3 regions of the Exiguobacterium sp. MH3 genome follow, and region 2 is predicted to be linked to each of the others. Evidence: riboswitches for the same ligand, from Rfam matches in the RefSeq annotation. Region 2 holds a riboswitch; each other region holds the start of a gene.
The links. Region 2 has a riboswitch for S-adenosylmethionine ahead of U719_RS12625 (methionine ABC transporter ATP-binding protein). Riboswitches for the same ligand answer to the same signal wherever they lie in the genome.
Positions count from the first base shown of each region.

Region 1: it holds a riboswitch for S-adenosylmethionine, as region 2 does, so the genes downstream of both, U719_RS15085 (Na+/H+ antiporter NhaC family protein) here and U719_RS12625 (methionine ABC transporter ATP-binding protein) in region 2, are expected to answer to the same signal.
Region 3: it holds a riboswitch for S-adenosylmethionine, as region 2 does, so the genes downstream of both, U719_RS14525 (carboxylesterase) here and U719_RS12625 (methionine ABC transporter ATP-binding protein) in region 2, are expected to answer to the same signal.

Region 1 covers NC_022794.1:2,899,267-2,902,394, forward strand. Annotated here, with positions in the region: gene U719_RS15080 (metal ABC transporter solute-binding protein, Zn/Mn family) at 1-934, shown strand, start outside; SAM riboswitch class I at 1,004-1,108, shown strand; gene U719_RS15085 (Na+/H+ antiporter NhaC family protein) at 1,189-2,499, shown strand; gene U719_RS15090 (hypothetical protein) at 2,543-2,746, opposite strand; gene U719_RS15095 (aldo/keto reductase) at 2,904-3,128, shown strand, end outside.
Region 2 covers NC_022794.1:2,398,305-2,401,432, reverse strand. Annotated here, with positions in the region: gene U719_RS12630 (bifunctional cystathionine gamma-lyase/homocysteine desulfhydrase) at 1-988, shown strand, start outside; SAM riboswitch class I at 1,046-1,150, shown strand; gene U719_RS12625 (methionine ABC transporter ATP-binding protein) at 1,229-2,251, shown strand; gene U719_RS12620 (methionine ABC transporter permease) at 2,248-2,913, shown strand; gene U719_RS12615 (MetQ/NlpA family ABC transporter substrate-binding protein) at 2,946-3,128, shown strand, end outside.
Region 3 covers NC_022794.1:2,810,767-2,813,894, reverse strand. Annotated here, with positions in the region: gene U719_RS14535 (DedA family protein) at 1-209, opposite strand, end outside; gene U719_RS14530 (thymidine kinase) at 393-1,007, shown strand; gene U719_RS14525 (carboxylesterase) at 1,089-1,847, opposite strand; SAM riboswitch class I at 1,915-2,016, opposite strand; SAM riboswitch class I at 2,266-2,369, shown strand; gene U719_RS14520 (methionine ABC transporter ATP-binding protein) at 2,456-3,128, shown strand, end outside.

The sequences.
Region 1 (3,128 bases), 500 kb from region 2:
ATCGACTTCAGATAAAACCCAGACAGAAGTCTATGCATCGACGTTCGCAACAGCTGCTATTGCCCGCGAAATCGGTGGTGATCAAGTCGACGTCAAGATGATCGTCCCACCTGGAGCAGATCCTCACTCTTACGAGCCGACGTCAAAACAACTCACTGAAATTGCTAAGGGTGACTTGTTCCTCTTAACGGGCACGACGCTCGAGCCATATTCGAAAAAAATTCAGGAGAGTCTAAACGGCACGGACGTCCGCTTCGTCGAGACGAGTAAGGACGTCAACTTACTGGAATCTGATGCTACGCTTCATGCACATGAAGAAGAGGGGCATAGTGAAGACGAACATGCCCACGAAGAAGAAGGGCACGATGATCACGCAACGGATGAACCTGCGCATGAAGAAGAAGGCCATGACCACGGAAAATACGATCCACACGTCTGGCTCGATCCTACCAATGCAAAAGCAATGGCACGCTCGATTACAACTGCTTTATCAAAAGAAGTACCAAAAGACAAAGCGACATTCGAGAAAAACTTAAAAGCGTTCGATCAGCAAGCTGACGCACTAGATAAAGAATTCAAACAAGCCGTCGCTGATGGATCGAAAAAAGAACTTCTCGTTACGCATGCCGCTTACGGTTACCTCGCAGAACGATATGGTTTCACACAACTGCCGATCGCGGGAATTTCTCCTTCCGATGAACCGTCACAAAAGCAACTGGCTGCTTTAGTGAAAGAAGCACGGATGCATGATTTGAAATACGTCGCGTTCGAAGAGACGGTCTCACCGAAGGTCGCACGTGTCATCCAAAAAGAAATCGGAGCTGAATCCGTGACGATTCATAATCTAGAGTCCGTCACGAAAGCACAGCAAAACAGCTCTTATTTTAAATTGATGGAAGAAAACGTCCAGACGTTAAAACAAGCACTTCAGTAAAGTACAGTTGACACGCGTTACTCAATGCGGTACGGTAAGAAACGTGTTTTACAACAATTGAATGACTTCTTTTTATCGCGAGAAACGGAGGGACTGGCCCAATGATGTTTCGGCAGCGGACGATTTGATTCGTACTGTGCCAAATCCAGCAAGCGAAAGCTTGAGAGATAAGAAGAGCGTCTTTATTTCATAAAGACCTCCTTCTTTCTTGCGAAGGGGTCTTTTTTGTATCTTTGAGAAACGAGGTGTCAACAATGAATGAAACGATCACGCCTAACAAATGGGCACTGCTTCCCCTCGTCGTATTCCTGGTCCTCTTCATCGGAGCCGGGATCTTCTATGACGACTTTTACAAATTTCCGATCCTTATCGCCGCATTGATCGCTTTGATCTTTGCTGCAATCACAACGAAAGGATCCATCAATCAAACGGTCGAACGAATCGCAACGGGTGCCGGAAATCCCGATATCATGATCATGGTCTTCATCTTCTTATTAGCCGGTACGTTTTCTGGAACGGCAGAAGCAATCGGTGCCATCGATGCAACCGTCAATGCTGCTTTGACGTTCCTACCTCCGTCATTACTGATGAGTGGTCTGTTCATCATCGCTGCCTTCATCTCGATGGCAATGGGAACATCGACTGGAACGATTGCTGCACTCGCGCCGATCGCCTTCGGTATTCATGAAGCGACAGGCATCAACGTTGCGATCGCAGCAGCGTCAGTCGTTGGTGGTTCGATGTTCGGCGATAACCTGTCGTTCATCTCGGATACAACGATCGCTGCCGTCCGTACCCAAAAAACGAACATGCGCGATAAGTTCCGGACGAACTTCATGATCGTTCTCCCAGCTGCTATCTTGACGATCATCTTACTTGCGTTCGTTTCTGGCTCTGGCGATGCGGTAACGGCCAAAGCATTCGAGTTCTACAAGCTGATTCCATATCTCGCTGTCATCGTCCTTGCGCTATTTGGTGTCAACGTCATCCTTGTCCTCGTCGGTGGTACATTGCTCACTGGTATCATCGGTATGATTGACGGTAGCTTCGGCTTAAGCGGTTTCGTCCTCTCGATGTCAAAAGGAATGATGGGCATGGCGGAGATTTCCATCTTGACACTCCTCATGGGTGGTCTCGTCAGCTTGATCACGTTCAACGGTGGAATCGTCTACTTGAAAGAGACGTTGACGCGCAAGATTTCTCAGCGTCGCGGTGCCGAATTCAGTATGGCAGCACTCGTCAGTGCGACGAATCTCGCAACGGCGAACAATACGATCTCGATTCTCGTCGCTGGACCACTGGCGGCTGAAATCGCTGATACGTACGAGATTGATCGTAAGAAATCAGCGAGTATTCTCGATATCTTCTCTTGTGGTATCCAAGGCATCATTCCGTATGGCGCGCAACTCTTGATTGCAGCAGAATTGACGAAAACGGCTTCACCGGAACTGATTCCGTATCTGTTCTATCCGTTCCTGCTCTTCGTCTGTGGATCGATTGCCATCTTCTTTGGATTGCCACGCATGAAGAAGACAGCGACGAAGCAAGAAAGAATTTCTTCGTAACCATAAAACAGGTCCAATCGCGTCGACGATTGGATCTGTTTTATTATTTTTTCTGCTTCGCTTGTCGTTCTAAGATTAAGTAAGCGATTGCCGGAAGCGGGAATTGAACGAGTCCAGCACCTCCCCAAACCCATGGATTACGTCCTGACTTTCGCGCACTAAGAAACAGACCCACTGCCTGCGTTACTAACAAGGCGCCAATACTAAGCCAAGTACATTTGGATAGCTTTTTATTCTTTTGAGCCATCTTTTCTCCCCCTCTTTTAACACACGATTAAATCTCATGATTCTTTTCTATTTTACCTTATTTCATTCCTCCATGAGCATGGAAACGGACGTCTTCGTTCGTTCATGCTAAACTAAACGAGCAAATCTAAACTACGTTTTATGAGGAGGAGTAACACATGCAATACGCAAAACTTTCAAACGGTATTACGATTCCCCAAATCGGATTCGGTGTCTGGCAAGTAGATGAAGAGACAGAAGCACCTGCTGCTGTCGCTGAAGCACTACGTGTCGGCTATCGTCACATCGATACAGCTGCTGTCTACAAAAACGAGCGCGGTGTCGCAAAAGGAATCAAGGAAAGCGGCGTGAAACGTGAGGATCTCTTCTTAACGTCAAAAGTC
Region 2 (3,128 bases):
TGCGGATCTCGAGGGCGGCGCACGTGGTTTTGCGTTCGGTTCTGGGATGGCAGCGATCCATGCCGTCTTCCACTTGCTTGAGTCTGGCGACCACATCGTCATGACGGATGACGTCTACGGTGGTACGTTCCGCTTGATGCAACGCGTCTTACCGAAGTTCAACATCCAAGTGACATTCGTCGATACGACGGATCTTGCGGCAACGGAAGCAGCGATCCAAGACAACACGAAGATAGTCTACGTCGAAACACCGACGAACCCGTTGTTGAAAGTTACGGACATTGAAGCAATCGCAACAATCGCCAAACGTCACGATCTTAAACTCGTCGTCGACAACACGTTCGCGACACCATACCATCAACAACCACTCGCACTTGGTGCAGACATCGTCTTGCACAGTGCGACGAAATACATTGGCGGACATTCGGACGTCGTCGCTGGACTTGTCGTCGTCAAAGATGATGCGCTCGGCGAAGAGCTGCACTTCATTCAAAACTCGACAGGCGGCGTGCTTGGACCGCAAGACAGCTTCTTGCTCGTCCGTGGTCTTCGTACACTCGGTATCCGGATGGATGCGATCGAAGAGACAGCACATGATCTCGTTGCGTTCCTACAAGCGCAAGACATCGTCTCGAACATCTTCTACCCAGGACTTGCATCGCATCCTGGTCACGACATCCAAGCGAAACAAGCGACTGGATTTGGTGGGATGATCAGCTTTGATGTCGGTTCAGCAGCGAACGCAGAAAAACTCGTCGAGGCGACACACTTCTTCACACTCGCTGAGAGTCTTGGTGCCGTCGAGAGTCTGATTTCGGTGCCTGCACGGATGACGCACGCGTCGATCCCAGCAGAACGTCGGGCAGAACTCGGCATCACGGACGGTCTCGTTCGGATTTCAGTTGGACTTGAGGATGCGGAAGATTTGAAAGAAGACTTAACACGTGCTTTCACGTTCCTCGAAAAAGTTTCTGAAAAAACTGTTTGACAACAAAAATAACCCCTGCTAATATTCAGAATATATTCTACAAACTTAATACCGAAACTCTTATCGAGAGTGGTGGAGGGACTGGCCCGATGAAACCCGGCAACCGCGGATCTAATCCGAAGTGGTGCTAATTCCAGCAGACAAAAGTCTGGGAGATGAGAGCAAATGGTTTTGTGTACTGAAAAGTGCGCGCGTTTGCTCTAAAACGCGCGCACTTTTTTTATTTTAGGAGGGACAGTTGTGATTCGTTTACAAGACGTAGGAAAGATTTATCGCTCAAAGCGCGGAGCGGTCGAAGCCGTCGCGAATGTCGATCTGACAATCGAGCGCGGTGAAATTTTTGGAATAATCGGTTATTCCGGAGCAGGGAAATCGACCCTGATCCGATTACTGAATATGCTCGAAGCACCAACGAGTGGTTCGATCCAAATCGATGGTGTTGAAATGACATCACTAAAACCTAAGGAATTACGAGGCGTCCGCAAGAATGTCTCGATGGTCTTCCAACACTTCAACTTACTATGGTCACGGACGGTTGAAGAGAACATCATGTTCCCACTCGAGCTCGGTGGCTTCCCGAAAGCACACCGCAAGGAACGGGTCGCGGAACTGATCCAACTCGTTGGTTTGGACGGACGCGAAAAAGCCTATCCGTCACAATTATCCGGTGGTCAAAAACAACGTGTCGGTATCGCTCGGGCACTGGCATCGAACCCGGACGTTCTCTTATGTGACGAGGCAACAAGTGCACTCGATCCGAAGACGACGGACTCAATCCTTGAGTTACTCGTCGACATCAATGAAAAACTGAAACTGACGATCGTCTTGATCACACACGAGATGCACGTCATTCAAAAAATCTGTCACCGGGTCGCCGTCATGGAAGCCGGTAAAATCGTCGAGCAAGGACCGGTCGCAGAAGTCTTCCGTCATCCGAAGCAAGCGATGACGAAGGAATTCGTCAAACAATTGACGTCGCCGTCGGAGAACGAGTTAACGTTCGCGAAACTACGCGAACGGTACCCAACCGGAAAAATCGTTCAGTTGACGTTCGTCGGATCGACAGCAGAAAGCCCGATCCTCGCGGAAGTCATGAAGGATTCGCCGGTCCTGTTCAATATCATCGGCGGAAACGTCGGTCAATCACAGGAAGGGGCACTCGGTACACTGTTCATTCAGTTGATCGGGGAAACAGAAGCAACACAAGCGGTCATCACGAAGCTTCAAGCCAGTGATGTTGAAGTGGAGGTGGATCACCGATGATTTCATTCTTTGACAATCTAGATTGGGACATGGTGTGGGAAGCGACAGGCAGTACCGTCTATATGACGGCAATCGCTGGGGTTTCGACATTCGTCCTCGGTTTGATCATTGGTTTACTATTGTATGCGACAAACGAAGAGTTATTGTTCAAGAATCGGGCGTTCTATTCAGTGTTGAGCTTGGTCGTCAACGTCTTCCGTTCGATTCCGTTCATCATCTTACTGATTTTATTGATTCCATTTACGACGGCAATCGTCGGTTCGTTCCTCGGACCAACGGCAGCACTACCGGCACTGATCTTCGGTGCTGCACCATTTTACGGTCGGATGGTTGAACTCGCGTTACGCGAAGTCGATAAAGGTGTCATCGAGGCAGCCGAATCGATGGGCGCGACGAAGTTCCAGATCATCTATAAAGTCTTAATCCCGGAAGCGTTGCCTGCCATCGTTTCTGGTATCACGGTCACACTCGTCTCACTTGTCGGTTATACGGCAATGGCCGGAGTAGTCGGCGGAGGTGGACTTGGGGACATGGCCTTCATCGAAGGATTCCAGCGTTCTCAAAACGATGTCATCGTCATTGCGACACTCTTAATCTTAGCGATCGTCTTCGTCATCCAAATCATTGGTGACTTGCTGATCCGCGCAATCGATAAACGTTAATTCGAAACTTAATCATATTGGAGGAATCATTCATGAAAACTTGGAAAAAATTCGTAGGTACTGCTGCTGTATCCGTCTTAGCTATTAGCCTTGCTGCATGTGGCGAAAAATCATCAGGATCAGGTAGCGACGACAAAACACTCGTCGTTGGTGCTTCGAACGTACCGCACGCTGAGATTCTTGAGCACGTCAAAAAAGAATACGAAGCAAAAGGT
Region 3 (3,128 bases), 410 kb from region 2:
ATCGTCATCCCGATGCAACTGCCGGCGTAAGCGGCGAGAATCGTACCGACGAGTGGTAGATTGCCTTGATGCATCCAAAATCCGGACAAAACGAGCAGGGTCTCATCAGGAACCGGCAATCCCACGATACCACCTGCGAGAAGGACGGAGAGACCAAGGGCACCATATTGGTGCAGGATGTCATGTAAGAGATGATGAATCGGGGACACCTTCTTTCGTGAGAATCTTCTTCTTCAGTGTACAGGAAATAGGGGGCAGTTGGAATGAAAGGACAAAAATTCTAGGGAAAGAAAAAATGAATTTTGATTTCCGGAAGTCAACCCTTTTTCTCGATACCGTTTCGGGCTATACTCGTTAAAGTGACTATTTTTAGAGGACGGTGTCGGACGATGATGCATGTAATAAATCAGTACGGCTGGATCGAAGTAATTTGTGGCAGTATGTTTTCCGGGAAATCGGAAGAGTTGATTCGTCGTGTCAGACGGGCGCAGTACGGCAAACTGCCCGTGCAAGTATTCAAGCCGGCAATCGACGACCGGTACCATGAAGAGCATGTTGTCTCTCACGTTGGCAACTCTGTCGTAGCGATTCCGATGGCGACGAGTCGTGATCTTTATGCGGCAGTAGCAGAAGAAACACAAATCGTCGGGATCGATGAAGTTCAATTCTTTGATGATGAGATCGTACAAGTCATCGAAGCACTCGCACAAGACGGAAAACGCGTCATTTGTGCAGGCCTTGATCAAGATTTCCGGGCAGAGCCATTTGGGAAAATGCCTGAATTACTGGCGCGCGCAGAATTCGTGACGAAACTACAAGCCATCTGTCTTTCGTGTGGGGATCCGGCTTCCCGGACACAACGTTTGATTGATGGGAAACCAGCCAACTATGATGATCCGATCATCCTAGTCGGAGCGTCGGAATCGTATGAGCCACGTTGCCGTCATTGCCATGAGGTACCTGGAAAACCGAAGCCGCTCCAATCGGTGCAGCACCAAGAAAATTAAAAAAAGACGTACCGATGATGGTCGTCCTTTGATGTAGCAGCTATTTGCTTCCATATGGAAACGAATAGCTGTTTTTTTGATTCAGCCTGTTTCTTGCGAAAACTGACACGATTGTTCGATAAAGCGAATCGTCTCACGAACAATCAAATCCTGATCATGATCGAGTGTCGCAACGTGATACGAGTTCAGTAAACAGTAGCTTCGTTTATCATTTGTTCCGATGTGCTGGTGCAGATAATCCGAGCTCGAAGGTGGAACGACGTGATCGGTCGCTGAGTAAAGAATCAATGTCGGTAGAAGGATCGATCCAAGGCGTCCTTTTGTTTCATCCATTAGGCGAACAAGTTCGAACGCACAACGGCTCGGAACAAGATCATAGATGATTTCAAAGGCTGCTCGCTTAATGTCCGGTGCGCCTTCCGGTAAATACTCTGGACCGTCCTCGAACGAAAGTGATTCATAGGATGGAACGGAGAGTGCGGCATTGATCGTAATGATGCCGGCAAACGGAATCCCGTCAGCGGCGAGCGACAGCGCAAGCGTCGCACCCATCGATTGACCGATGACGAAGACTTGATCGCATGTTTCTTGTAAACGTTCATAGCCGTCTTGCAGGCTTTGCTTCCAACATCGAGCAGTCGATTGTTCGAACTCGCGGACGTTCGTTCCATGTCCACGTAAGCGCGGGGCATAGACGGTAAAACCTTCAGCAGCGAATGCCTCACCGACGTCCCGGACACTTTGCGGAGTGGCGTTAAAACCATGACAGATTAGAATGCCGATCGATCCACCTTGAAAATAAAACGCTTCAGCACCAGTCAATACAGGATAGTTCATCATTACTATTTTTCCTCCATTCATGAAAAAAACTCGTCGACGTCACTGCTTGGACGCCCACGAGTTTTTCACCGTATCATCCAAAGCCGCGCTTTGCTGGTCGGAGCACCTTACAAATTGCAGGTTGCCGTGAAGTCATAGAGCCAGGTCTCTCGTTCACTCTTGATAAATATCATATTGGAATTGTCGGAATAATCATTGAAACGATGGTAGCACGACCAAAAATGACTTGTCAAATCTTTCTTGACGAATCGTGATCCGTTCATTAAGCTAATTCATAACTTGTAAATCCATCGATATGCGCCAAATGGATTATTTTTGCAAAGTTGGTTGACTTTTAAAGTTTCGACCCGTAATGTAAAAATTAGTTTTACGACATAAGCAACAACGCAACAACACACATACGAATTTCATACCGCAATACTTATCCAGAGAGGTGGAGGGACTGGCCCTACGAAACCTCGGCAACAGACTCATTATGAGCACTGTGCCAATTCCATCAGACAGATGTCTGAGAGATGAGTGGAGTGGATTCTGCCACTGTGCGGATCCAGGTCTCTTCTTGTTTCTCAAGAAGGGACCTTTTTTGTTGAATGAAGGGGGAAAACGGAATGATTGCATTTCATCAAGTCAAAAAAACGTACGTCACGAAAGATCAGACGATTGCAGCGCTCGACGGTGTCGACCTGACGATCGAGAAAGGCGAAATCTTTGGTGTCATCGGCTTTAGCGGTGCCGGGAAAAGTTCACTGCTCCGCTGTGTCAATCTGTTAGAACGACCGACGTCAGGAACGGTGACGGTCGATGGGGAAGATTTAACGCAACTGTCTCCGAAAAAATTACGCCAAGCAAAACAACGGATTGGAATGATCTTTCAGCACTTCAATCTATTGAATGCGAACACGGTCTTTACGAACGTTGCAAAACCACTCGTTCTCGCAGGCGTCAAGAAAGATGAGATTCGCCGTCGGGTGACGGAGTTGCTCGAATTCGTCGATCTCGCGGACAAGGCGGATCATTATCCAGATCAATTGTCGGGTGGGCAGAAACAGCGCGTTGGTATCGCCCGGGCACTCGCGACGCAACCTTCCGTCCTTTTATGTGACGAAGCGACGTCAGCACTTGATCCCCAGACGACACATCATATTCTTCAGTTATTAAAACGGATCAATGCAGAGTACGGGATCACGATTCTTTTGATTACCCACGAGATGGGCGTCATCCGGGAGATTTGCGATCGTGTAGCCGTCATCGAAGCTGGGAAGCTAATCGAGTCAGGAACGG